Regions from separate parts of the Mesorhizobium sp. M5C.F.Ca.IN.020.29.1.1 genome, predicted to be linked through region 1. Evidence: predicted binding sites of a transcription regulator. Region 1 holds the regulator's gene; each other region holds the start of a gene.
What was found. Region 1 encodes PhoB, which activates phosphate uptake and scavenging genes when phosphate is short. Its sites were predicted from a motif close to TGTCATNNANCTGTCAT; they were not measured.
Positions count from the first base shown of each region.

Region 2: ppk2 (polyphosphate kinase 2) is a predicted target of PhoB. The motif match lies at 1,535-1,551, and genes of this name have one in related genera.
Region 3: EOA85_RS23365 (LTA synthase family protein) is a predicted target of PhoB. The motif match lies at 2,345-2,361, and genes of this name have one in related genera.

Region 1 covers NZ_RZSW01000094.1:1,630-14,776, reverse strand. The annotation lists gene EOA85_RS10520 (hypothetical protein) at 1-77, opposite strand, end outside; gene EOA85_RS10515 (hypothetical protein) at 440-799, opposite strand; gene EOA85_RS10510 (PstS family phosphate ABC transporter substrate-binding protein) at 1,560-2,564, shown strand; gene pstC (phosphate ABC transporter permease subunit PstC) at 2,685-4,073, shown strand; gene pstA (phosphate ABC transporter permease PstA) at 4,066-5,679, shown strand; gene pstB (phosphate ABC transporter ATP-binding protein PstB) at 5,692-6,507, shown strand; gene phoU (phosphate signaling complex protein PhoU) at 6,546-7,253, shown strand; gene phoB (phosphate regulon transcriptional regulator PhoB) at 7,270-7,959, shown strand; gene EOA85_RS10480 (ROK family protein) at 8,134-9,381, opposite strand; gene xylF (D-xylose ABC transporter substrate-binding protein) at 9,642-10,682, shown strand; gene EOA85_RS10470 (sugar ABC transporter permease) at 10,824-12,155, shown strand; gene EOA85_RS10465 (ATP-binding cassette domain-containing protein) at 12,230-13,024, shown strand.
Region 2 covers NZ_RZSW01000242.1:699-8,592, reverse strand. The annotation lists partial or broken gene EOA85_RS19435 (glycosyl transferase family 90) at 1-302, shown strand, start outside; gene EOA85_RS19430 (aldo/keto reductase) at 337-1,380, opposite strand; gene ppk2 (polyphosphate kinase 2) at 1,640-2,560, shown strand; gene EOA85_RS19420 (hypothetical protein) at 2,452-3,096, opposite strand; gene mtaB (tRNA (N(6)-L-threonylcarbamoyladenosine(37)-C(2))-methylthiotransferase MtaB) at 3,108-4,334, opposite strand; gene dapF (diaminopimelate epimerase) at 4,444-5,328, opposite strand; gene EOA85_RS19405 (DUF1328 family protein) at 5,499-5,660, opposite strand; gene EOA85_RS19400 (MBL fold metallo-hydrolase) at 5,768-6,808, opposite strand; gene EOA85_RS19395 (AprI/Inh family metalloprotease inhibitor) at 7,059-7,598, shown strand; partial or broken gene zapE (cell division protein ZapE) at 7,742-7,894, shown strand, end outside.
Region 3 covers NZ_RZSW01000340.1:621-6,755, forward strand. The annotation lists gene EOA85_RS23350 (acyl carrier protein) at 1-195, opposite strand, end outside; gene fabG (3-oxoacyl-[acyl-carrier-protein] reductase) at 385-1,122, opposite strand; gene fabD (ACP S-malonyltransferase) at 1,182-2,123, opposite strand; gene EOA85_RS23365 (LTA synthase family protein) at 2,391-4,316, shown strand; gene rpsF (30S ribosomal protein S6) at 4,618-5,112, shown strand; gene rpsR (30S ribosomal protein S18) at 5,112-5,360, shown strand; partial or broken gene rplI (50S ribosomal protein L9) at 5,626-6,135, shown strand, end outside.

The sequences.
Region 1 (13,147 bases):
CTCAGCGAGTGAAACAGATTTCTGGGCGAGTGAAACAGATTTCTGGTCAGGTCCGAGACCGTGAAGTGAATCGACATGTGTGCCGTCTCCTTTGACCATCCAGCGCATCACCAGAAAGATCGGGATCAATCTCTGCCCCGCTTGCCTTCGGTTCAGGACCATGAGCCAAATCAAAACGCTACAACGTGTTTTGTGCGTCCAAACGCTACAACGTGTTTTGTGCGTCCAAAGGTACGCGCGGCGCTGCAATAGCCGTTAACGTCGAGGGCGGGATAAGGTTTCAACGTGGCGGCGGTAACGCCGATCGCGCAGCCCGAAACCCACCGGTCAGCACATGCTTTCGGCGATCGCGTGCGCGTGTGACCGAACCGCTGCGTCAGGTGCGCAGCACGTGTTTAGGACGCATCTTTTTAGCTGCCACCGTTTGAATGCCGGCTGGCTATTCGCAAACCATGCGGACCCGTTTTCCGGGTTGACTGACGTTCCTGCAGGTGAGCGGTTTTGCCGGCTCGGATGACGGCGTCGGATCTTTGGAAATCCTGGTGATTTGCCTTCTCCGCGCCACGGGGGTGCTGATTCTGCGGGCCGCCGCTCTTTGCGGCGTTTCGGGCGCCACAGGAAAGACATCGGTCTGCAGCAACTGCGGCTGTTCGGCTTGCGCCTGCTGCGGCGGCCTGTCCCAGAACCGCCGGACATCGAGGGGCCTTGGAATGACGACGGTGCCGTCGTAGCTGCGCGAGCAGCCGCTCCCCAACAGCAGCATCGGGCACAGGAAAAAAGGCAGGATCCGTCCCAACATCAGCAACACCCTTGCGGGATTTATAACGCGGCTTCGGTTCTACCGACAACCGTCGGAATACACTGCGGGCAAGGCTAGCGCATGACCCGGAGAATCGGAATCGATTTCGCCGGGGATCATGCGCAAAATCAAAAGTGCCGCAGCGTCCCTGGCGCGACTGGAGGGCGGGCATGGACGATGACCTGCCCAAGCCCATCAGCCCCAGGGCGTCTTGCTCGAAAGGTCGGCGCGGACTGAGAAATCCAGTGCAACGCGGGATAGCCACGTCAGTCCGTAGAGTTCAGCCGATTCGGCGAGCATTGCGGACAAGACTATGGTGCGATCGCACCATATCAAAGCGTGCGTCCGGTTGGGGCAATAAGCGCATTCGAGTTCCGCTCCTCCAGTTACGGGCGGGAGCAGCGACCGCCGGCAAGAAACAGGGTCAGATTTACCCCAACGGACCTGTTTCGGCGATGGCGCGGCCATGACCTCCTTGGCCGCATGCAACGCGCTCCCGCCCGGATTTTCTTTTTCGGCGCCAATTATTTTCGCCTGTCGAGGGCAAATGCCGGCCGCAAATCGTGCAAGCTGCTGATTCCAGCGGCAAACCGCGGCTGTGCCGGCGAGACCCGCGTCCGGTCCTTTTCGACATGGCTGTGCGGCGGTTACCGGGCTGACATCAAACTGTCATGTGACTGTAATAATCGGGGGCTATTGGCCTCAGCGGGCGCCGAAGGAATGGCGCCGAGAGACCATTTTCCGAACAGGAGCAGGCCACATGAAAAATTTCCTCCTTACGGCGTCGGCCGCGGCGCTTGCGCTCGCCGCGTCGGCTGGTTATGCCGCCGCGCGCGACCAGATTCAAATCGTCGGTTCGTCCACAGTGTTCCCCTTCACGACGGCTGTCGCTGAAAAGCTCGGCCAGAGCGGAAAGATCAAGACCCCGGTTGTCGAGTCGACTGGCACCGGCGGCGGCATGAAGCTGTTTTGCCAGGGCGTCGGCGAGAATACCGCCGACTTCACCAATGCCTCGCGCGCCATCAAGGACAGCGAGCTTAAGACCTGCAAGGCAAACGGCGTGACGCCGGTCGAGATCAAGGTCGGCTTCGACGGCATCGTACTGGCCAATTCGAAGGCGGGGACTGTCGTTGATCTGACCAAGGAACAGATTTTCAAGGCGCTCGCCAAGAACGTCGCTGTCGACGGCAAGGTCGTCGCCAACCCTTACAAGAACTGGTCGGATGTCGATGCGTCGCTTCCCGCGACAAAGATCGAAGTGCTTGGCCCGCCGCCGACATCCGGCACGCGCGATGCGTTCGTCGAACTCGTCATGGATGCGGCCTGCCAGGAAGAAGTGAAGGCGGCTAATGAAAAGGGCTGCGGCGAGATCCGCGAAGACGGCGCTTTTGTCGAGGCCGGCGAAAACGACAATCTGATCGTCCAGAAGCTGGAAGCCAACCCCAATGCCTTCGGCATCTTTGGCTTCTCGTTCCTTGACCAGAACGCCGACAAGCTGCAGGGCCATAAAGTCGACGGCGTCGAGCCGACCTTCGAGAACATCGCATCCGGCGATTACGGCGTTTCCCGCTCGCTCTATGTCTATGCCAAGAAGGAGCATGTTGGCGTCATCCCCGGCATGCAGGAATTCATCGCCGAGTACACCTCGGAAGGTGCATGGGGTCCTGATGGTTATCTGGCCGACAAGGGCCTGATCCCGCTGCCGGACGCCGAGCGCGCCAAGTGGGCCGAAAACGCCAAGGCCCTGAAGGGCATGGGTTCCTGAGGTTTCGGGGTCCGGGCGTATATCCGCTCTGACCCTCATGCTCTAAAGCCCAAAGCGCGGGACCAAGGTCCCGTGCTTTGAGCCGGTGAATGACCGGCGGTCGAGGGGACGTCCTAAATCATGGTCGGTTATCTCGTTGTTCTTCTGTTGGTTCTGGCAGTTGCGGCCTATTTGATCGGCCGGAGACGCGCCATTGCCAGTGTCAATGGCGACGTCGCGCGATTGCATTCGCTGCCTGGCCAACATGGCATGTTTCTGGCGCTTTTTGCTGCCGGTCCCGCGCTGCTTGCGATCGTGTTGTGGTCGCTGGTCACGCCGGGAATTGAATCGTCGATCATTGCCGACCGCTTCTCCACCGAATTGTCGGGAATGGGCGTCCCGCAGGTCGAAGCTTTCATCCGCGACGCTCGCGCGATGGCCTTTGGCGGGCTTGTCGGCTTCGCCGATCCCACGAAAGAGGCGGCCGCCGCCGCCTACAAATCGGTCCATGCGACCAGCACCTGGATCATCTGGACCGTCGCGCTCGTGCTTTCCGCGTCCGGATTTTACTGGGCCTATTCCCGCATCGCACAGGCCTACCGGGCGCGCCACGTGGTCGAGCGCATTCTTCGCGCAATCCTGATCGCCTGTTCGGTGGTCGCGATCCTGACGACGATCGGGATCGTCCTGTCGCTTATCTTCGAGTCTCTGCGGTTCTTCCAACAGGTGCCGTTCTACAAGTTCCTGTTCGGCACGCATTGGTCGCCGCAGAGCGCCTTCACCGGCGCGGGAGCGGAGGCCGGGGCGGTCAACGAGGACATTTTTGGCATGGTGCCGCTCTTTGCCGGCACGTTGCTCATCACCTTCATCGCCATGCTGGTGGCTGCGCCTATCGGGCTGATGGCTGCGATCTACCTTTCGGATTACGCCTCCAAAAGCGTCCGCGCGGTCGCAAAGCCGGTTCTGGAAATCCTCGCCGGCATTCCGACCGTCGTCTACGGCTTCTTCGCCGCGCTGACGGTTGCGCCCTACTTCCGCGGTATCGGCGAAAGCCTGGGCCTCAACGTCGCGTCCGAATCTGCGCTCGCCGCAGGCGTGGTCATGGGTATCATGATCATTCCCTTCGTTTCCTCGCTTTCCGATGATGTGATCAACGCCGTTCCGCAATCCCTGAGAGACGGTTCCGCCGGCCTCGGCGCGACCAAGTCGGAAACCATCCGCAAGGTGGTCCTTCCTGCTGCCCTTCCGGGCATCGTTTCAGCGATGCTGCTTGCCGTCAGCCGCGCAATCGGCGAAACAATGATCGTGGTCATGGCGGCGGGCCTGGCGGCAAACCTCACGGCCAACCCGCTCGAAGCGGTCACAACCGTGACCGTGCAGATCGTGACGCTGCTGGTGGGCGACCAGGAGTTCGACAGCGCCAAGACGCTTGCAGCCTTCGCACTCGGCCTGGTGCTGTTCTGCATCACGCTTTCCCTCAACATCGTCGCGTTGCGCGTCGTCCAGAAATACCGAGAGCAATATGACTGATGCGATCTCGTCATTGGACGCCGTCGGACGGCCGGTCAGCATTCATACCGACGATGCCGCGAAGGCGCGGCTGAAGGGCCGCTACCGCACGGAAACGTGGTTCAAATGGCTTGGCGCCGCAGCTGTTGCGTTGGCCGGCTTGTTCCTTGTGCTGCTCCTGTCGACGATCGTCACGCAGGCGATTCCGGCGCTGCGGCAGAACTATGTGACGCTGCCGATCGATCTTTCGGCGGCCAAGGTCGACCCGGCGAAACTCGACGAAGTGAATTACGACGCCATCGCTCAGGAAGCGCTTACGGCAAAATTTCCGGATGTGACGAGCCGCCAGGACAAGCGCCTGCTGCGCGGACTGATTTCCACCGGCACAGGCGTGTTCCTGCGCAAGGATATTGCGGCTGATCCGGGGATGCTCGGAGGAACGGTGGACTATGCGGTTCCACTTGACGATTTTGCCGACCTCTATCTCAAGGGTCTGCTTGCCGACGTCGGTTCGGACGAAGCGATTTCGACAAGCGTCACGCCTTCGCAAACCAGCGGCGACATCGATTTGACCTTCGGCGACGATGCCATGCTGGCGCTGGCGCGCGGCCATGGTGCGGCCGAGGGCGAAAACGGCATGCTCACCCTGACGAGCGGCGCGTCGTCGCTGCTGGTCGCGTTCAATGGCGGCACGGTCAAGCTGACCGCGCTGTCACCTGCGGCCAACGGCATGGTGATCGCTAAGGGCACGGTGATCGAGGCGCTGGACAGCACGGCGCCCGCCGCGAGCGGCCAGGCATTCCTGCGCGTAATCGAGACGCCGGAAGCATCGCGAAAGATTTCGGACAAGATGATCGTCTGGCTCGACACGCTGAAGAGCGCCGGCCTGATCGAAAGCCGGTTCAACTCGATCTTCTTCTTCACCGGCGCAAGCCGCGAGCCGGAACTGGCCGGTGTCTGGGGCGCGGTCGTCGGATCGTTCCTGACCATGATCGTAACGCTGGCCATCGCCTTCCCGATCGGCGTTTCAGCGGCGATCTATCTTGAGGAATTTGCGCCCAAGAACCGGCTGACGACGATGATCGAAGTGAATATCAACAATCTGGCGGCGGTGCCTTCGATCGTCTTCGGCCTGCTTGGACTTGCCGTATTCCTGAATTTCTTCGGCATGCCGCGCTCCGCCCCGGTGGTCGGCGGCATGGTGCTGGCGCTGATGACCCTGCCGATCATCATTATCGCCTCGCGCGCTTCGCTGCGCGCGGTGCCACCGTCGATCCGCGAGGCGGCGCTTGGCATCGGAGCCTCCAAGGTTCAGACCGTATTCCATCACGTCCTGCCGCTGGCGATGCCGGGCATCATGACCGGCACCATTCTCGGAATGGCGCATGCGCTGGGCGAAACCGCGCCGTTGCTGATGATCGGCATGGTCGCCTTCATCGTCGACATTCCCGGCGGCTTTACCGATCCCGCGACGATCCTGCCGGTGCAGATATTCATGTGGGCGGATTTCCCGGAAGCTGGATTCCAGCAGAAGACTTCGGCGGCGATTTTGATTTTGCTGCTGTTTTTGGTCATCATGAACGCCATTGCAGTGATACTGCGCAGGCGCTTCGAGCGGCGCTGGTAAGGGGTAGAGGATATGAACATCATGACGGAAGCCGGCGTCGAACAGAAACTGAGCAGCGGAACCAATGCCCCTTCGATCAAGATGAAGGGCGAAAAGGTCTCTGTTCATTACGGTGAGAAGCGAGCTCTGTTCGACGTGGACCTCGATGTCCGCGAGAACCAGGTGACGGCGTTGATCGGCCCATCGGGCTGTGGCAAGTCGACCTTCCTGCGTTGCCTGAACCGAATGAACGACACGATCGATATCGCGCGGGTGAGCGGCAAGATAACGCTCGACGGCGAGGATGTTTACGACCCGAAAATCGATGTCGTCGAGCTGCGAGCTCGCGTCGGCATGGTATTCCAGAAGCCGAACCCGTTTCCGAAATCGATCTATGAAAACGTCGCCTACGGTCCGCGCATTCACGGCCTGGCCAGGAGCAAGTCCGAGTTGGACGGCATCGTTGAATCGAGCCTGAAGAAAGCCGGTCTGTTCAACGAGGTCAAGGATCGCCTGCTCGAGTCGGGCACCGGTCTCTCCGGCGGACAGCAGCAGCGCCTGTGCATCGCGCGCGCCATCGCCGTGTCGCCGGAAGTGATTCTGATGGACGAGCCCTGTTCGGCGCTGGATCCGATCGCCACCGCCCGCGTCGAGGAACTGATCGACGAACTGCGCCAGAACTACACGATCGTCATCGTCACCCACTCGATGCAGCAGGCAGCGCGCGTGTCGCAACGCACGGCGATGTTCCATCTCGGCTACCTGGTCGAGGAGGGCGCAACCGACAAGATGTTCACCAATCCCGACGACAAGCGCACCCAGGACTACATCACCGGCCGGTTCGGCTGAGCGGTCCGGCGGCGAATTTCGAACACGAGGACAGGATCATGGGTGAACACACCGTCGCATCTTTCGACGAGGAACTGGAGCACATCGACAGGCTGATCCGCGACATGGACGAGCTCGCCGCCGCGATGGTCGCAACCTCGATCCGCGCGTTGCTTGCGTCAGACAATGCGATGGCGCAGCGTGTCGTCTCGGACGACGCGATCATGGATGCGCGGCAGCGCGAACTCGACGACAGTGCGATCACGCTGATCGCCAAGCGGCAGCCGATGGCGCAAGATCTGCGCGCCGTGGTTGGCGCAATCCGCATGGCCGGTGATCTCGAGCGCATCGGCGATTTGGCCAAAAACATAGCCAAGCGGGTCAGCGCAGTCGGGCAGAGCACCACGCCGCGCAATCTGTCGCACGGTATCGACGGGATGGCGGATCTCGTTCTTGTGCAGCTCCGCGGGGTGGTTGAGCACTATGTGTCGCGCAATGCCGGCGCTTTGAAAGAACTGCGCGCCGACGATCAGAAGATCGACGTGAAATACACGGCGGTTTTCCGCGAACTCCTGACCTACATGATGGAGGATCCGCGCAACATCACCGCTTGCACCCATCTTCTGTTTTGCGCCAAGAATCTCGAACGCATCGGCGATCATGTCACCAACATAGCCGAAAACGCCTACTTTGTCGTGACCGGGCAGCAATTGCCGGCGGATCGCCCGAAGCTCGACGAAACGACGATGTCGGCGCCGGCGACATGACAGGAGTGACCGGCCGATGATCGCGCCGCGCATCATGGTGGTGGAGGATGAAGAGCCGCTGGGCGTCCTCCTCCGCTACAATCTGGAATCCGAAGGCTATCAGGTCGAGGTGGTGACGCGCGGCGACGAGGCCGAAATCCGGCTGCAGGAAAACGTGCCCGATCTTCTGGTGCTCGACTGGATGGTGCCGGCGGTTTCGGGCATCGAGCTTTGCCGGCGCCTTCGGGTGCGTCCCGAAACCGAGCGGCTGCCGATCATCATGCTGACCGCGCGCGGCGAGGAGAGCGACCGGGTGCGCGGCCTTTCCACCGGAGCCGACGACTATCTGGTCAAGCCGTTCTCGACACCGGAATTCATGGCCAGGGTCAAGGCGCTGCTGCGCCGCGCCAAGCCGGAAGTACTGTCCAGCGTGCTGAAGGTCGGCGACATCATGCTCGATCGCGAATCGCACAGGGTCTATCGCAAGAAGAGCGAGATCCGGCTCGGGCCGACCGAATTCCGGCTGCTCGAATTCATGATGCGGCACCCGGGTCGGGTCTTCTCGCGCAGCCAGTTGCTCGACAATGTCTGGGGCGAGACGATCTACATCGACGAGCGCACGGTGGACGTCCATGTCGGCCGGTTGCGCAAGGCGGTCAACAATGGTCGCATGCCCGATGTCATCCGCACCATCCGCGGCGCGGGCTATGCGATCAGGGAAGACTAGGGATGTGCTGATATCCAGGTGGTGCCGGCCTGCGAACGCCGGCTTCCTGGGCTTCCGGTGCTCACGTACCCAAAAGTACGCTCCGCTCCGGTTCTCGGAACCCACCATTCTCGACTCGGCCTGACCTGAATCTCAACACACCCCAAGTCGCGATCCGGGATCCTCCCTTCGAGTTCAAGCCACGTTCTTTCCGACCGAGCCGGCTCGTGCCTGGATGCTCGGCGCGAAGATCTCTTGGTCGACGAAGCTCAGCGCCCGCATGGCGCAGCCTTCTCGGATCAGCGGCAGTTCGTTCGGCTCGGTGTCGAAGGAAATCGAACCCGAATGCTGGCCGCCCGCGGTCTGGGCGATGGCCTCGCGCAGGGCCGGCTCGATCAGGTCGAAGGCGGCAGCGCTGGCACCGACCATGGCGACCGGCGCCGGATCGATCAGCGCGAACAGGCTGCCGAGCCCGAAGCCGAGCGCCTCGCCGGCCTTGCGGTAGGCTTCGCGCTCCGGTCCGTCCGTCTCGCGCGCCCGGGCCGCCAGTGCCCGCATCTCGGCGTCGCTGACATCGGCGACCGGCTCGGCGTTCTCGCTCAATTGCCTCGCGTTGCGCCAGATAGCGTAGTTGCCGGCATAAGCCTCGACGCAACCGCGCCGCCCGCAGCGGCAAAGCGCGCCGCCCGGCCGATGAATCATGTGGCCGAATTCGCCGCCTGAGGAATGGGTGCCGGTGAACAGCTCGCCCTTGAGCACCAGCCCCATACCGATGCCATGCGAGAGCAGGATGGCGATGAAATCGTCGCGGTAGCGATCCGGGTCGCGCCAGCGCAGCGCCACGGCCATCATGTTGCAGTCGTTCTCCATAATGGCCGGGATGCCGAACTCGCGTTCCAGAATGTCGGCGAAGGCGATGTTCGTCTGCGGCGTGATCGGCGACCACAACATGGCGCGCGCATGGGAATCGGTAATACCCTGGATCGCCAGCGCGATGCGGGCGACGCTTTGGACGTCGAGGTCGGGGTCTTCGAGCCGGCGCCGGACTATGGCGACACATTCGTCGATCAGCTCGTCGCGCGACATGGTCAGCGTGTCCAGCCGGCGCTGTTCCTCGGCGACCACTTGTCCGGCATAGTCGATGACAGCGACCGACAGCGAATTCAGCGACAACACGACGGCCAATACCGCAGCGGCTTCCGGATTGAGGCTGAGGCCAACCTGCGGCCGGCCACGTTTCAGCGAAACGGTCTCACTCGCCTTGCTCTCGGCCAGGATGCCTTCGTGGATCAGGTCGGAAGAGATCGCCGATATGGTCGAATGGCTGAGGCCGGTGGTTGCGGCGATCTCGGTCCGTGACGGCTGGCCTGCGCGCCGTACGGCCGAAATAACCATCGCCCGGTTGCGCCGGCGCAAATCGTCATGGCGGATCCCAACCGACATTGTTTTGCTTCCTACCCTGTTGCCGCGGCCGCTCATGAATCGGAAGCCGTCAGGCCGACAAATACTGGCAGAAGCAGAAGGACCTGTCATTGTTTATTCCGAGGCTCGAAAAAAGCCAACAGGACACCAAAATTCCATCAGAATTCATGTTGACAGTGCTTCGGCGTTGGATCAGTATTTTTTCGAGGCTCGAAAAAAAGAGCTTTTGTGCAGGCCTTTGGGCCAGTTGGTCGCGCCGTACGCGGCGCAGGAGGAATATCATGAAGAGATTCACAGCCGCCATTCTGGCGGGGGTCGCCATGTCGCTACCGCTCGCGTCGGTCGCACAGGCGAAGGACAAGGTCATCGGTGTTTCGTGGTCGAACTTCCAGGAAGAGCGCTGGAAGACTGACGAAGCCGCCATGAAGTCGGCGATCGAGGCCGCCGGCGACAAGTATATTTCAGCCGATGCACAGTCCAATCCCGGCAAGCAGCTGACCGACGTCGAGAGCCTGATCTCGCAGGGCGCCAACGCGCTGATCATCCTCGCGCAGGATGCCTCGGCCATCGGGCCGGCGGTGCAGAAGGCGCTGGACGAAGGCATTCCGGTCGTCGGCTATGACCGGCTGATCGAGAACAAGGACGTCTTCTATTTGACCTTCGACAACCAGGAAGTCGGCCGCATGCAGGCCCGCGAAGTGTTCAAGGTGGCGCCGGAAGGCAATTACGTCTTCATCAAGGGCTCGGGCGCCGATCCGAATGCCGATTTCCTGTTCGCCGGCTCCATGGAAGTGCTCAAGGATGCCATCGACAGCGGCAAGATCAAGAATGTCGGCGAGGCCTATACGGACGGCTGGCTTCCCGCCAACGCCCAGAAGAACATGGAACAGTTCCTGACCGCCAACGACAACAAGGTCGATGCGGTGGTTGCCGCCAATGACGGCACCGCTGGTGGCGTCGTCGCGGCGCTGACGGCGCAAGGCTTGGCCGGATCCGTTCCGGTGTCGGGCCAGGACGGCGACCATGCCGCGCTGAACCGCATCGCGCTCGGCACACAGACCGTATCGGTGTGGAAGGACGCGCGCGAGCTCGGCAAGAACGCCGCCGAGATCGCCTCGCAACTGGCCGACGGCAAGCAGATGACAGACATTGCCGGCGTCAAGGACTTCGCCACGCCGGGCGGCAATGTCGTCAAGTCGCTGTTCCTGACGCCGATTGCCGTCACCAAGGACAATCTCAACGTCGTCATCGACGCGGGCTGGATCAAGAAGGAAGAGGTCTGCGCCGGCGTGGCGGCGGGCACGCTCCCGGTCTGCAACTGATCCGGCCTTCGCAAGAAGCCTGAAACGCCGCGGCTTCACACCGCGGCGTTTTTTCAAAAAGAATTGTTTTTCCGCTTCTCGCGGATAACTCCAAACTGCTTCCGGCATCCGCGGCAGACGGCAACCCGGTGGGAGGGCATCATGACCAACACAACTTCCAACACGCCGGCCGCCGATACAGGCGCCGATCGGGCGCGTGAATCCGAGCTCAGCCCGGTCGGCCGCTTTCTCAAGGCAACCGAGCTCGACATACGCATGCTCGGCATGGTCGGCGCGCTGCTGGTCATCTGGGTTGGAATCCACCTCCTGTCGGGCGGGCTTTTCCTCACGCCGCGCAACCTCTGGAACCTGTCGGTGCAGACCTCCTCGGTCGCGATCATGGCGACCGGCATGGTGCTGGTCATCGTGATGCGCAACATCGATCTTTCGGTCGGCTCCGTCGAAGGCGTGATCGGCATGGTGATGGGCGTCGCGCAGGCCGAATTCCTCATCCGGGTCATGGGGTTCCAGCTTGGAAATCCCTGGATATGGATCATCGCACTGGCTGCCGGCGTGGTGCTCGGCCTCATGATCGGCGCGCTCCAGGGCTTCATTATCGCCTATCTCGAGGTTCCGGCCTTCATCGTGACGCTGGGCGGCCTGCTGATCTGGCGCGGCATGGCGTGGCTGATGACGAGCGGGCGCACCGTCGCGCCGCTCGACGCCACCTTTCAGCTCATGGGTGGCGGGCCGCGTGGCTCCATCGGGGCAACCGCAAGTTGGATAGTCGGCATTCTCGCCTGTGTGGCCGTCGCCTTGATGCTGCTCAACGGCCGGTCGCAGCGCAAGCGGTTCAAGTTCCCGCTGCGTCCCGTCTGGGCGGAGACCTTGCTTGGTGTTGTCGCTTGCACCGCCATCCTCGGCGCCGTCTGGATCGCCAATTCCTATCCCTGGCCGATCGGCATCGTTCGCCAGTACGCCCAGCGGACCGGCATCACCGTCCCGGAAGGCGGGCTGTTTATCGCCCATGGCATCGCCATACCGGTGCTGATCGCGGTCACTGTGGGCATCGTCATGACCTTCATCACCAGCCGCACCCGTTTTGGCCGCTATGTCTTTGCCATCGGCGGCAATCCGGAAGCGGCGGAACTCGCCGGCATCAACACCCGCTGGGTGACTATGAAGGTGTTCATGATCATGGGCGTTCTGGCCGCGATCAGCGCGGCGATTGCTTCGGCCCGTCTCAATGCGTCGACTAATGCGCTGGGTACGCTGGACGAGTTGCTGGTCATCGCGGCCGCGGTCATTGGAGGGACGTCGTTGGCCGGCGGCTCCGGCACGGTGCTCGGCGCCATGCTTGGCGCACTTCTGATGCAGTCGTTGCAGTCCGGCATGGTGTTGCTCGGTATCGATTCACCGCTTCAGAGCGTCGTCGTCGGCGCCGTCCTGGTCGTCGCCGTCTGGCTCGACACCGTCTATCGCAAGCGGGTCTGAGCATGAGCCCGAAAAAGTGGATACCGGTTTTCGACAAGATCATGCTCAAGCAAAAACCATAGGGAGGAACGATCATGGCTGACACAAGTGCTCCCACCCCACTGATCGACATGCGCAACATCTCGATTGCCTTCGGCGGCATTCGCGCCGTCGACGATGCGTCGATCGACCTTTTCCCGGGCGAAGTCGTGGCGCTGCTTGGCCACAACGGTGCCGGCAAGTCGACGCTGATCAAGATCCTGTCCGGCGCCTACAAGCGCGACTCGGGCCAGATCTTCGTCAATGGCGAGGAGGCTTCGATCTCCAATCCGCGCGACGCCAAGAAATATGGCATCGAGACGATCTACCAGACGCTGGCGCTCGCCGACAATGTCGACGCCGCCGCCAACCTCTTCCTCGGCCGCGAGCTGATGACCGGCTGGGGCACGCTCGACGATGGCGCCATGGAGGCCGAGGCGCGCAAGGTGATGGGCAGGCTCAATCCCCGCTTCCAGCGCTTCAAGGAGCCGGTTGTCAAGCTTTCGGGCGGCCAGCGGCAGTCGGTGGCTATCGCACGCGCCATCCTGTTCAACGCCCGCATCCTGATCATGGATGAGCCGACGGCGGCACTGGGCCCGCAGGAAACGGCACAGGTCGGCGAATTGGTCATGCAGCTCAAGGCCGACGGCATCGGCATTTTCCTGATCAGTCACGACATCCACGATGTGTTCGAGCTTGCCGACCGCGTCTGCGTGATGAAGAATGGTCGGGTCGTCGGCACGGCGCGCACCAGAGACGTGACCCAGGACGAGGTGCTCGGCATGATCATCCTGGGCAAGTGCCCGCCCGGTGCCATTCCTGGGCCAGGTGCGCTGAAGATCGCCGCCTGAAGCTTCAAACAAGCCGGCTAATACCCGTCATTTGATGTGCCAGCGGTCATGATGGTTTGGCCGCGCCATTGTGTTGACGCGAGGACTTGCCCATAAGATGGGGAACCATGGGCCGCAGCAGCA
Region 2 (7,894 bases), on a different contig from region 1:
ATTCGCTGTGCCTGATGCCGCCGCCGACGTATGAGACATGGTTCGCCGAAAGCGAACTCGTGGCCGATGTTCACTATTTGCCGCTCGAACCTGATTTCACGAATCTTGCCGAGCGGGTGCAATATCTCGAACGTCATCCGACTGAGGCCGAGCGTGTCGTTGCCGCCGCCAACGCCTATTGCCGCAAGTTCGCCGACGAACGGGCCGAGCAGGCGATCTGCTTGCTCGTGCTCTACAAGTACTTCGTGCTCAGCGGCCAGATCGAGCCCGATCCCGAGGTCTGGCGTTTTATTTCAGGCTAACCCGCGGCGACCTTCGACCTGATCAGGACCGTTGTCAGATATCTTCCCGGTCAAGAACCAGATCGGCCGGACCAAACCGGTCCTTTGCCGTGAATTGCTGGTGCCAGTAGGGATACAGAACGGGCGGGCGGCTCACAGCGTCCAGGCGTGCGCGCTCATCGCTGGTCAGCAACAGGCTTGCAGCGGCGATATTGTCCTTGAACTGCGCTTCGGTCCGTCCGCCGATCACCAGCGAGCTGACGGCCGGCCGGCCTAGCAGCCAGGCAAGCGCCACCTGCGCTGCCGAGACGCCATGGCTCTTGCCGATATAGGCAAGCACATCGACGATCCGCCACAGCCGGTCCTCATCACGGATCGGCGGTTCCGTCCAGCCGCTGAGCTGGCGGGAGGTGGCCTGGTCGCGGTGGTATTTGCCGGACAACAGTCCACCGGCGAGCGGGCTCCACACCAACACGCCAAGCCCCTGGTCGACCGAGATCGGCAGCAGTTCATATTCGGCTTCGCGTGCTTCCAGCGTGTAGTGGATCTGCTGTGTGACGAAGCGCGGCTGGTGCTGGCGGTCGCTGATCCCCAGCGCCTTCATCACTTGCCAGCCGGAATAGTTGGAACAGCCGACATAACGGACCTTGCCCTGGCTGACGAGCGTGTCGAGCGCGGCGATGGTCTCCTCGAGCGGCGTTGTGCCGTCCCATTCGTGCAGGAAATAGATGTCGATGACGTCGGTCCTGAGGCGCTTCAGGCTCTTCTCGCACTCGCGGATCAGATGGTAGCGCGACAGCCCTTCGTCGTTGGGGCCCGTGCCGATCCGCATCCGCGCCTTGGAGGCGATCAGCACATCGCCCTTGCGTTTGCCGCCAAGCGCTTCGCCGATGATCTCTTCCGAAAGCCCGTTCGAATAGACATTGGCGGTGTCGATGAGATTGATGCCGGAATCGATGCAGAGGTCGATCATCCGGCGCGCCTCGTCGAGATCGGTCTTGCCGACCGCCGAAAATGCGCCGGCGCCGCCAAAGGTCATGGTGCCCATGGTCAGGGTCGAAACCTTCAGCCCGGAACGGCCGAGAGTGCGGTATTCCATGTCAGATCCTCGCAATTGCGTTGAGAAGGGCTGCTTCGAAGGCCGCCGGAGGGGAGCCTGGCATTTGTAGGACAATTCGAGCCGCTTGTCGTGCATGCCATGGAGGCCGATCGATCACATCTCACGGATTTGCGCGACCGGCACACAGGCCGGCTGCAATAAAACCGTCATTGCCGGCCTGTATGCAAGTCGGCTCAAGGTGTTCGGTCTTGGCCGGCAGGCCGGACGCCGACAGGGGCTCGCACGCGGAGCAGCATAAATGACCGAAGCAAAACAGAATTCTCCTGCCAAGGACTGGCTGGAGGCGGAGCTAGCCGACACGCTTGACGAAGATTACGAGCTGGAAATGTCGGAACCGGCGGTGTCGCTGGAGATCGCCAAGATCTACAAGAAAGCGCATCCGCCCTCGATGGATCGCCAGCAATATTTTCGCGACCTGATCACGCTGCAATCCGAATTGATCAAGCTGCAGTCCTGGGTGGCATATCACAAGAAGAAGCTGGTCGTGGTTTTCGAGGGCCGCGATTCGGCCGGCAAGGGCGGCGTCATCAAGCGCATCACCCAGCGGCTCAATCCGCGCATCTGCCGCGTCGTAGCCTTGCCGGCGCCGACCGAACGCGAAAAGTCGCAATGGTATTTCCAGCGCTACGTCCCGCATCTGCCGGCAGACGGCGAGATCGTGCTGTTCGACCGCTCCTGGTACAACCGCTCCGGCGTCGAAAAGGTGATGGGATTTGCCGAACCGGATCAGGTCGAGGAGTTTTTTCGCGACGTGCCGGAGTTCGAGCGCATGCTCGTCCGCTCCGGCATCACGCTGGTCAAATACTGGTTCTCCATCACCGACGAGGAGCAGCAGATGCGTTTCCAGATGCGCATCCATGATCCGATGAAGCAGTGGAAGCTGTCGCCGATGGACTTGCAGTCGCGCGTGCGCTGGGAGCAGTACACCAAGGCCAAGGAAGAGACGTTCGCCCGCACCAACATTCCCGAAGCCCCCTGGTTCATCGTCGAAGGCAACGACAAGAAGCGGGCGCGGCTGAACTGCATCGATCATCTCCTCAAGCAGATGCCTTATGAAGAAGTGCCGCACGAAGAGATCACGCTGCCCGACCGCGTCTTCAATCCCGAATACGAGCGCCAGGTGCTGCCGCGCGAGCTGTATGTACCGGAGAAGTATTGAGGCAGGGTTCCCTTCTCCCCGTCAGTATACCGGGAGAAGGTGCCGGCAGGCGGATGAGTAGCAGCGCCACGTTCGGATGACGGACGCTCAGACTGGACGATCACCTGCGTCGGCTCTGGCTCAGGAATTTCCTCCGGCTCTGGCTCCCGAGCTGGCTGGCGGATGACGGGAGCGACCGGAATCTCCTTTGGCGCCGCCTGTTCGGCGGGCGCCTCCGGCTCCTCGACCAGCGCAGGTTCCGGCTGGATGTCCGGCTCGGGCCGAATGGTCGGCGCAGGTTCGGGCTCGGCCTCTTCAACAGGCGCCGGCTGCGGCGCGGGCGGTGCTTCCGGCTCGACTGGCGGCGGAGGCACAGCTTCTGCTTGGGGCCGAGGCTCTTCGCGTATCGAAAATTCCGGAACAGTCTGTTCGGCGGCCGGCTTCAGCGCCTCCAGCGCGTCCCATTTGATCGGCGGCAGGGGTGCTGACTCGTCGATCCGCTCCTCGACCACTTCCTTCTTGCCGAACGAAAATATCTTCTTGAGAAAACCAGCCATGTTCCTGCGTCTCAGGCGGCGCGGGCGGCAAGCGGCACCGCGATCAGGCGCGCGCCATCATGGCCGGCGATATCAGCCTCAACGATTTCGCCCGGCGCGCCCTCGGAGATCGTGGCAAGCGTAAAGCCTTCGGTGCGGCCGAGCCTGTCACGCTCGACCAGGATCGACTGGCGTGTTCCGGCGAGTGCAGCGAGGTGGCGGCGATAAGCGGCGTCACCGGCGGCGCGCAGCCGTGCCGCACGCTGCTTGACCAGTTCGCGGCGAAGCTGCGGCATGCGCGCGGCGGGGGTGCCTTCGCGCGGCGAGAACGGGAAGACGTGGAGATGCGTCAGCCCGCATTCCTCGACGATCTCCAGCGATTTTTCGAACATAGCGTCCGTCTCGGTCGGGAAGCCGGCAATGATGTCGGCACCGAAGACGATGCCGGGACGCAATTTGCGCAAATCCTCGCAAAAACGGATCGATTGATCCCGGTTGTGCCGGCGCTTCATCCGCTTCAGGATCATGTCGTCACCCGCCTGCAGCGACAGATGCAGATGCGGCATCAGCCGGGGCTCGGTGGCGATGGCGTCGAGCAAGTCGTCGTCGGCCTCGATCGAATCAATCGACGAGAGGCGCAGGCGTTTCACGCCAGGCACCTGCTTCAGGATCGTCTTGACCAATTTGCCGAGTTTCGGGCTGCCAGGCAGGTCGGCGCCGAAACTGGTCATGTCGACGCCGGTCAGCACGATCTCGGCATAACCATTGCCGCTCAGCCGCTCGACCTGCTCGACCACGGCGCCCATCGGCACAGAGCGCGAATTGCCGCGGCCATAGGGGATGATGCAGAAGGTGCAGCGGTGGTCGCAGCCGTTCTGCACCTGGACGAAGGCCCGTGCCCGGCCCTCGATGGCGTCGACCATGTGGCCGGCCGTCTCGCGTACCGAAAAAATATCGTTGACGCGAGCCTTCTCGGTATCGTTGACGCCGAAATCCGGCAGCGCGCGATAGGAATGCGCCTTCAGCTTCTCTTCGTTGCCAAGGACGAGATCGACCTCGTCCATGGCAACGAAATTCTGCGGCTCGGTCTGCGCCGCGCAGCCGGTGACGATGATGCGGGCGGCTGGGTTCTCGCGCCGGGCCTTGCGGATCGACTGTTTTGCCTGGCGCACCGCCTCGCCGGTGACGGCGCAGGTGTTGAAGATGATTGCGCCGCCTTCCAGCGCGCCAAGGCCGGCGCTCTCCGCCTCCCGCCGCATCACCTCGGATTCGTAGGTGTTCAGCCGGCAGCCGAAGGTGACGAGTCTACACCTTTGGGAATTGTGGGGCCCTTGGAAAGAGCGGGACCCTTCTTGGCAAGAGGAGCCATCAGGCGGCGCTTTCGGTGTCGCGGGCCCACACGCCGGTCGACGGGTCGAAGCTGCCGGAAAATTCCCATTCGGCGGCGCCGGTGAGGATGACGTGGTCGTCGCCGCGCCACTCGACGTGCAGCGAACCGCCGCCGGGTGTCACCAGAGAGACGCTGCGTCCGGTCCGCTTGGTGCGCGCGGCAGCGACTACGGCGGCGCAAGCCGCCGTACCGCAGGCCTTGGTCAGGCCGGCGCCGCGCTCCCAGGTGCGGATGACCATCGTCTCGGGCGAGGTCACCCGCGCGATGGTGATGTTGGCGCGTTCGGGGAAGATCGGGTGGTTTTCGAGCAGCGGGCCGAAGCGGTCGAGTTCGTAGGACCAGACGTCGCGGTCGACCCAGAAGATGGCGTGCGGATTGCCCATCGACACGACCGAGGGCGAGTGCAGCACAGGCGCGTCGATCGGGCCGATCTGCAGCTCGATCATGCGGGTATCGCGAAATTCCTCGGCGAGCGGAATATCCTGCCAGCCAAAACGCGGCTTGCCCATATCGACCGAGATCAGCCCGTCGGCATGTTCTTCGGCGTTGAGGATGCCGGCGACGGTCTCGAAGGCGAATGTCTTCTGGCCGGTCTCGGCGGCAAGTGCCTGCACCACGCAGCGCATGCCGTTGCCGCAGGCCTGCGCGCCGGTTCCATCGGAATTCAGGATGTCGATGGAAAAGGCGGTGCCCGGCGTCCTGGCGTCGTGGATCGCCATGATCTGATCGAATTTCGTCGCGGCATCGGCGTTGAGCGCAAGGGCGGCAGACGGCGTCACCCGATCGGCGCGACCGCGCATGTCGGCAACGATGATCTCGTTGCCAATGCCGTTCATCTTGGCGAAGGGGGCAGTGCTTGCCATGGATCGAAAGGTCTCATGCCGGTTTGGCGCCTATATGGCGGATACCGGCCGAAATTACCAGTGTGCGCGCGCGTCAGAGCGACGTGCGTCCATTTGGACGCACAAAGTACGCTCTGACATTTTTGAACCAGCGCACGTGCTTTCCGCTGCGCACTTTTGCCCGACATGCATTAGGCCACCGCGAAGACGCCAAGCACGATCAGCAGGAAGATGATCAGCACGATGCCGATGAGAATACGGGCGCCGGTGGCGGCGGCTCCGGCCAATGCCGGCATGCCGAGCAGGCTGGCCGCGGCCGCGATAATCAGAAGAATGACAATCCATTTGATCATGGGGAGATCCCTGCAGCCGACGGTTGTGGAACTCCCCACAAACGCATCTGCGATGGCTTGGGTTCCGATTCCTTAAGTTCCCCTGCGGCGCGAAGCCGGCCGCCTGCCTAGACCGCCGGCACGTCCCAGACTTCGCCGGGACGCAAGGCGCGAAAGCGTTCTTGCGGGATACCTTGATCGTCGAGGGCTTCGCCAAGGTTTCTGGCCGGCTCGTCAATCGGCTCGTTGGTCAGCCGGAACGTGCCCCAATGGCAGCCGGCAGCATGGGCGGCGTTGCACAAAAGCATGCCTTGCACCGCCTCCTCCGGGTTCTGGTGGTGTGGCGCCATGAACCAACGCGGCTCGTAGGCGCCGATCGGCAGGATGGCCACGCGGAAGCCGCCGTGCCTTTCGGCCATCAGCCGGTAGTTGATGCCATCGTGGAAGCCGGTGTCGCCGGCGAAATAGGCCTTTCCGCCCGGCGTCTCGACCACAAATCCCGCCCACAGCGCCATGCGCCGGTCGCGGGTGCCGCGCGCCGACCAGTGGTGCACCGGCTCGACATAGACTGCGACGTCCTTGCCGATCTCGACCCTCTCGCCCCAGTCATGCACGGAAAGCCGCATGCCGGGAACGCCATCGTCGATGATGGCGTCATTGCCGAGCGGCGTCAGCACCAGCGGGTCGTGCTTTGTCTTCAGCCGCTTCAGCGTGGCGAGGTCGAGATGGTCGTAGTGGTTGTGGCTGACCAAAACGAGGTCGATCGGCGGCAGGTTGGAAAAGGCGATGCCCGGCAGATTGACCCGTTTCGGCCCGGCAAAGGACAGCGGCGAGACGCGCCGCGACCAGACCGGGTCGGTGAGGATGTTCAGGCCGGCTGTCTGGATGAGCAGCGTGGAATGGCCGACCATGGTCAGCCTCAGCCCGGAGCCGTCGATCCGTTTGGCCGGTGTCGCTTGATGAAATGGACTCGGATTCGCCGCCGGCCATTTCGAGCGCTCGCCGCCCAGCTGCCACTTCAAAAGATCGGAAAAGCGGGCAGGCGGCTTGCCGTTGGGATTGAAAAACAAGGTGCCGTCGAAATGATCGCTCGGTGGGCCGCTGTAATAGCGATTGGCGGCTCTTTTTCTCGCAGCCAAGGTTTCGCCTCCGGCAGGGTTCCGTTTCATCAGAGATAGGACCGAAGCCGATTGACGCAAGCATTTGGTGACCCGGAATGCCAAGGGCATGCTTGTCCTGGTAGACCCCTGGCAGGGCCCGAAGTGCAGGCTGGGCGGCATGTATTTGTGGTAAAATTGCAACAGTTGTTGCCACAAATGGTATTTTAACCATATCGGGTTGAAATTTCGCCACCTTCCCCATCTTGGTGGGGGAGAGTGTGCGGACGGCGGCCCCAGCCGGATCCGACGGAGGTTTGAAATGAATTTATCGAAAGCCGGTCTGCTGGCCGTATCGCTTGCCGCGCTCGTTGCGAGCGGCTGTTCAACGTCACGGTTCTCGTCGATGGACCAGCAGCCGTCGCCGCTTGAGGCCGCGCCCTCCGGCACGGTGACCGCAAATCAGCTGCCGCCGCCGGCGGCGCCCGGCACTGCCGACCCGTCGAAATTTCCGACGGCGCCGCAAGGCCCTCAGGTTGCCTCGCTGCCGCCGGACGGGACGGCTCCGGCCGGAGCGCCGGATCTTACCGCCTCCAGCGTCGCCGGCGTGTGGAAGGCCAGCGTGTCCGGCCAGAGCTGCCAGGTGGCGACGCCGCAGACCAAGTTCGGCGCCGGCTACCGGGCCGGGCCGCTGCATTGCCCGGCGCCGATCAACGGCATTAAGTCCTGGAACGTCGCCGGCAAGCAGTTGACGCTTTACGACGAGAACGGCGGCACGCTGGCACGGCTCTATTCCTCGGGCGGAGAGAAATTCGACGGCCAGACTTCCAACGGCCTGCCGATCTCGCTTACAAGAGGCTGACCCGCCGCTTATTTTGTTTTACGCAATTCCGAACGGAAAACCGCTACACACTTTTCCTGGAATTGCTGTCTTTTGTTTTTACGCAATTCCGGACGGAAAACCGAGACACACTTTCCTGGAATTGCTCTAGAACGACGTGACCGATGCATCTGCGTGACGGCCTTCAGACCCATGCGACCGTCCGGCAGCGCTACGACCATCTGGTCGATACCGGCCTGATCGACCGCGATCCGGGGCAGGAGCGGATCGTCGCGGCACTCGACCGGTTGATCGATGAGATCTCGGCAAAGCGGCTG
Region 3 (6,135 bases), on a different contig from region 1:
AGTCAGGATGGTTTCGGCCGCATCGTCCGGGATCTCGACGCCGAATTCTTCTTCGAACGCCATGACGAGTTCGACCGTGTCGAGACTGTCCGCGCCCAGATCATCGATGAAGCTCGCCTGCTCCGTCACCTTGTCGGCATCGACGCCAAGGTGCTCGATAACGATCTTCTTGACGCGCTCTGCGGTGTCACTCATTTGGGCATCCTCGTCTTTTGTTTGTCTGTCTTCGTTAGCGGGCGGAATGCCGCTAATCAAGCTGAAAGATGGTCCTGTCGGAAACGCAACGGCACCGGACCGGTTTTTGCCCGAACCGCCGGGTTGCGGGCCGCATTACACGATAATCGGCCTGGGTCCAAGGCGAAAAGGGGTGTTTTCCCGCAACTGTCAAATCATCGCCATGCCGCCATTCACGTGAATGGTCTGGCCGGTGACATAGGCAGCTTCGTTGGAAGCGAGATAGGCGACGGCCGAAGCGACTTCGGCGCTGGTGCCCATGTGCCGTGTCGGGATCGCCGCCATGATCGCATCTTTCTGCTTGTCGTTGAGCTTGTCGGTCATCGCCGATTCGATGAAGCCGGGGGCGACGCAGTTGACCGTGATTTTGCGGGTGGCGATCTCCTGCGCCAGCGACTTGGAAAAGCCGATCATGCCGGCCTTGGAGGCGCAGTAATTGGTCTGGCCGGGATTGCCGGTGACGCCAACCACGGAGGTGATGTTGATGATGCGGCCATGCCGGCGCCGCATCATCGGATGGGTGAGTTCGCGGGTCAGCCGGAACACGGCGGTCAGATTGACCTCGAGCACCGTATCCCAGTCGGCGTCCGCCATGCGTACGAACAGACCGTCCTTGGTGATGCCGGCATTGTTGACGAGAATGTCGACGCCTTCGAGATCGGCCTCGACCTTCTGGCCGAGCGCCTTGACCTCGTCGCGATTGGAAAGGTTCGCCGGGAACAGCTTGACCCGGTCGCCGAGTTCGGTCGCCAGCGTCTCCAGCTTTTCGACGCGGGTGCCGTGCAGGCCGACGACGGCGCCCTGCGCATGCAGCACCCTGGCGATCGCCTCGCCGATGCCTCCCGATGCGCCTGTGACGAGGGCCTTGCGGCCGGTCAATTCGAACATGTCTTGTCTCCTGATCTAAGAGAGAACACCCTCCACGGGCGGGGTCGAATCTCGGTTGGTTATGCGAGCGCCGCCAGCGCCGCGTCGACATCCGCCGGCGTGCCGACGGCGCCGGTAGCCATATCGCGGTTGATGCGCCGCGCCAGTCCCGACAGCACCTTGCCGGCGCCCACCTCGTAAAGCGTCGCAATGCCATTCGCGCCGCACCATTCCACCGTTTCGCGCCCGCGCACGCGGCCGGTCACCTGTTCGACCAGACGGCGGGCGATTGCGTCCGGATCGCTGGACGGAGTGACCGACACGTTGGAGACCACGGGCACGAACGGCGCGTTCTTCGTGACATCGCCCAATGCCTCGCGCATGACCTCGGCCGCCGGTGCCATCAGCGCCGAATGGAAGGGCGCCGAGACCTGCAGCATCAGCGCCCGCTTGGCGCCCTTTTCCATGCACAGTCTCGCCGCCAGTTCGACCGCCGCGCTGGCACCGGAGATCACCAGTTGGCTACCGCCATTGTCGTTGGCGATCTGGCAAACTGAATCTTTGGCCGCTTCAGCGCAGGCGTCTTCGACATCGGCCTGTTCCAGCCCGATGATCGCCGCCATGGCGCCTTCACCGGCCGGCACAGCCGCCTGCATGGCATTGCCGCGGATACGCAAGAGCCGGGCCGCATCGGCCACCGAAACGAAACCGGCGGCGGCAAGTGCCGAATATTCGCCGAGCGAGTGGCCGGCGACATAGGCGACCTTGTCCCTCAGCGAGAGGCCGCGCGATTCCAGCGCCCGGATCGCGGCGAGCGACACAGCCATCAGCGCCGGCTGGGCATTGGCGGTCAGCGTCAGCCTCTCTTCCGGCCCTTCCCAGATCAGCTTCGACAGGTTTTCACCAAGCGCCTCGTCGACCTCTTCGAAGATATTCCGCGATTCCGGAAAAGCGTCCGCGAGGTCCTTGCCCATGCCGACAGCCTGGCTGCCCTGTCCCGGAAAGGTGAATGCGACGGCCATGTGTGGCTCCCAAGCGGCTGATTTTCCCTGCCTGTGACGCAAGGCGGGCGGGCAAGTCAAGTCCGCTGGCAGCCCGACGCGGGTCGCTCCGGCTCGGTATCGCTGGCCGAGTACCTGTTCCAAAAGGCTTTTTTTCGATCACTCATGATGAAAATCGCTCACGATTCGTTTGCTGGCTCTTCTTATTTCAGCCACAGGCGTTAGCTTTTCGTGACATATCGATGACAGCTCAATGACACTTTTGTGTATGGTCGGGGGAATTGTAAGGTGGCAAGGACTAGGAAAGGCGTTGGCAAAGCCGCGCCACAGTTTCTGGAAGGCGATCCGGCCACCGGCTATCTGCCGGGCCGGAAATGGCCTGTCATCCGCTATGGCCTCGTCAGCCTTCTCGCCGCCACCATCCTGGTTTTTGCGATCGAACTGATCGTGCGCGGCGACTTTGCCGGCACCGTCGCCTTCTTCCTGCAGCCCTTCAAGCCGGGCTGGACCACCATCATCATCTTTGCGCTTATCCTGATCGGCCTCGACGCCGTGCTCGGCCGCAGCCACCAGAGCCTGATGATCGTCGCGCCGCTGACGCTGGCGCTGGCCTTTGTCGGCCATCAGAAATCGCTCTATCTCGGCGATCCGCTCTATCCGACCGATTTCCTCTATTCACGCCAGATCGTGGCGCTGATGCCGCTGCTGGTGCGCGAACGTCCGGGAACCGCCATCGCTCTGGCGATCGGAATCGTTGGCAGCCTGTCGCTGCTCGTTTATGGCTGGCGGCTCTGGCGCCGCCGGGTACCGGCGCTTAGCCGCAAGGGTCGCCTGGCCCGGCTGACATTGACCGTGCCGTTGCTCGCCTTCTTCGTCTCGATCATGGATTACGCGACCTTCTCGTGGACGCGGGACCGGCTGCAGATCATCCCGATCATGTGGGACCAGAAGGAAAACTACGCCTCCAATGGCTTCGCGCTCGCCTTCGCGCTCAACGTGCCGATGGCGCATGTCTCGGCGCCTGCCGGCTACTCCGACAAGTCGATCGCAGCGATCGACAGGCCTGACGTGACGGCCTCGGTGCCGGCCGAGAAGCCCGACATCATCATCGTCATGAGCGAATCATTCTGGGATCCGACCGAACTGCCCGGCGTCAACATCACGCCCGATCCGATTCCCACTGTGCGGGCGCTGCGCTCGGGCTACATGTTCTCACCCGAATTCGGCGGCATGACCGCCAATGTCGAATTCGAGGCGCTGACCGGCTTTTCCAACGCCTTCCTGCCGGCCGGCAGCATCCCCTACCAGCAATATGTCCGCGCGCCGGTGCCGTCGATGGCGACGTTCCTGAAGAGCCAGGGCTATGAGACGCGCGCCATCCATCCGGGCACGAGCTGGTTCTGGAACCGCACGCCGGTCTATGCGGATTTCGGCTTCGACGACTTCAAGTCGGAAGAAAATATGCCATATCTCGAAAAGCGCGGTCCGCTGGCCTCGGACGCGGCGATGACCGACGAGATCATCCGCGAGGCCGATGCCACCGACGATCCGCTCTTCTTCTTCGCCGTCAGCCTGCAGAATCATGGACCCTACGAGCCGAATCGCTACTACAATCCGACCCACAAGGTGCAGGCGCCGACCAGCCAGTGGGCAAAGGATTCACTGCTGAGCTTCACCGAGGGTGCATCCGACGCCGATAAGGGCCTCGAGCGCCTTGTCGAATGGGCGAAGAACCGCCAACGGCCGACAGTCATCGCCTTCTTCGGCGACCATCTGCCGCCGCTCGGCCCGGTCTATGTCGAGACCGGCTTCCTCAAAGATAATGTCGCGCCGCGCAAAGAGCCGCCTGACCAGATGCTGCTGCATCACCAGACCCCGCTGGTCGTATGGTCGAACCGCACCGGGCCGGCCGCGGACATGGGCGCGGTAAGTCCGGCTTTCCTGCCCTACCATATCCTGACCACGGCCGGGATCAGCCATCCCTATTACACCGGCTTCCTCGGCCAGATGCGCGAGCGCTACAGCGTCGTCGATCGTAATTTGTTGATGAAGCCGACGGGCGAGGACACGCCCGACTGGGCGCGACAGAAGAAGATCGATCCGGCCATTCGCGATTTCCGTCTGCTGCAATACGACATGATGTTCGGCAAGCGCCATGCGGCGCCCGATTTCTTCCCGGAAACGGTGAACAAGCGCGTCCCGCATACAAGCTGAAGATGCCGCGACGTATCGTCCTTGGAGCGGCGGGTTTTCGGCTCGCCCTTGCCTTGCGGTCAAATTCCTGTATAGACGCCCGCAATCTGCCGGTCCTTGCTGGGGGCTGAACGGAGGGCCGGAGGTTTTTCGAAAACCTTCGTGTGGAGCCAGAAGCGCTTCCGCCTCCCGTGTCTCCGCTCTCGACCGTCTCGTCATGCTCCTTTCTTCCCCGCCCCCTTCTAGGATCGGTGGGTCAGAGAAGTTGCAGAGGCTTTTGCCGCGGGAACCGGGAGAGAAACGAAGAAAGGCAAAGAACAATATGGCTCTTTACGAACATGTGTTTCTTGCCCGGCAGGACCTCTCGCAGCAGCAGGTCGATGCGCTTGTCGAACAGTACAAGGGCGTCATCTCCGCGAATGGCGGGTCCGTCGGCCGGGTCGAGAACTGGGGACTGAAGTCCCTCACCTACCGGGTCAACAAGAACCGGAAGGCATACTATACGCTGATGGACATCACCTGCCCGCCGGCCGCGCTCAACGAGATGGAGCGCCAGATGGGCCTGTCCGAGGATGTGCTGCGTTTCCTCACCATCAAGGTCGATGCACATGAGGAAGGCCCGTCGGCGATGATGCAGAAGCGCGAAGAGCGCTCGGAACGCGGCGGCTTCGGCGACCGTGACCGCGGCCCACGCTCGTTCGGCGACCGCGATCGCGGCGACCGTGGCGATCGCCCGCCGCGCAGCTTCGGTGGCGATGCCGGTGCAGATCGTGGTCCGCGCCGTCCGCGCGAAGGTGTTGAAGGGGGTGCAGAATAATGGTCGACATCAACCAGATCCCGACCCGGCGCCCGTTCCATCGCCGCCGCAAGACCTGCCCGTTCTCCGGAGCCAACGCGCCCAAGATCGACTACAAGGACGTACGTCTTCTGCAGCGCTACATTTCCGAGCGCGGCAAGATCGTGCCGTCGCGCATCACCGCCGTCAGCCAGAAGAAGCAGCGCGAACTCGCCAAGGCGATCAAGCGCGCCCGCTTCCTCGGACTGCTGCCCTACGTGGTTCGCTAACACTCTTTCAGCGGGCGGTTCGCCGCCCGCTCTTCCCAACGGTGACGGGCGCCGCAGGGCTGAACTTGATTGATGCATGTCGTTGTCCCAAAACCGGGGCCACTTTTGGGCGACATGCATTGAAAATCCCGGGTTGAGGCGAGACCTCTAACTGCCGCGACAGGCAGGACAGCGACATAGGCGGCAACGCCCTCAGCTTCCTGACCTGTTCCAGACAATTCGGCGTCGATGCCAGTGATTGGCGCCCAAACGAAGGAACAAAACTATGGACGTCATTCTTCTCGAGCGCGTTTCCCGCCTCGGTCAGATGGGCGATACCGTCAAGGTCAAGGATGGATTCGCCCGCAACTTCCTGCTGCCGCAGGGCAAGGCGCTGCGCGCCAACGAAGCCAACAAGAAGAAATTCGAAGGCCAGCGAGCCCAGCTCGAAGCCCGCAACCTCGAGCGCAAGTCCGAGGCCATGCAGATTTCGGAAAAGCTCGACGGCAAGAGCTTCATCGCCGTACGTTCGGCCGGCGAAACCGGCCAACTCTACGGCTCGGTGTCGACCCGCGACATCGCAGAGCTTTTGACGGCGGAAGGCTTTTCGGTCAACCGCAACCAGATCCTGCTCAACCAGCCGATCAAGACCATCGGCCTTACCAATGTGGCGATCGCGCTGCATCCGGAAGTCGAGGTCACCATTACGCTCAACATCGCCCGCACCGCCGACGAAGCCGAGCGCCAGGCCAAGGGCGAGACGCTGACCACAGCCGAAGCTATCTATGGCGACGAC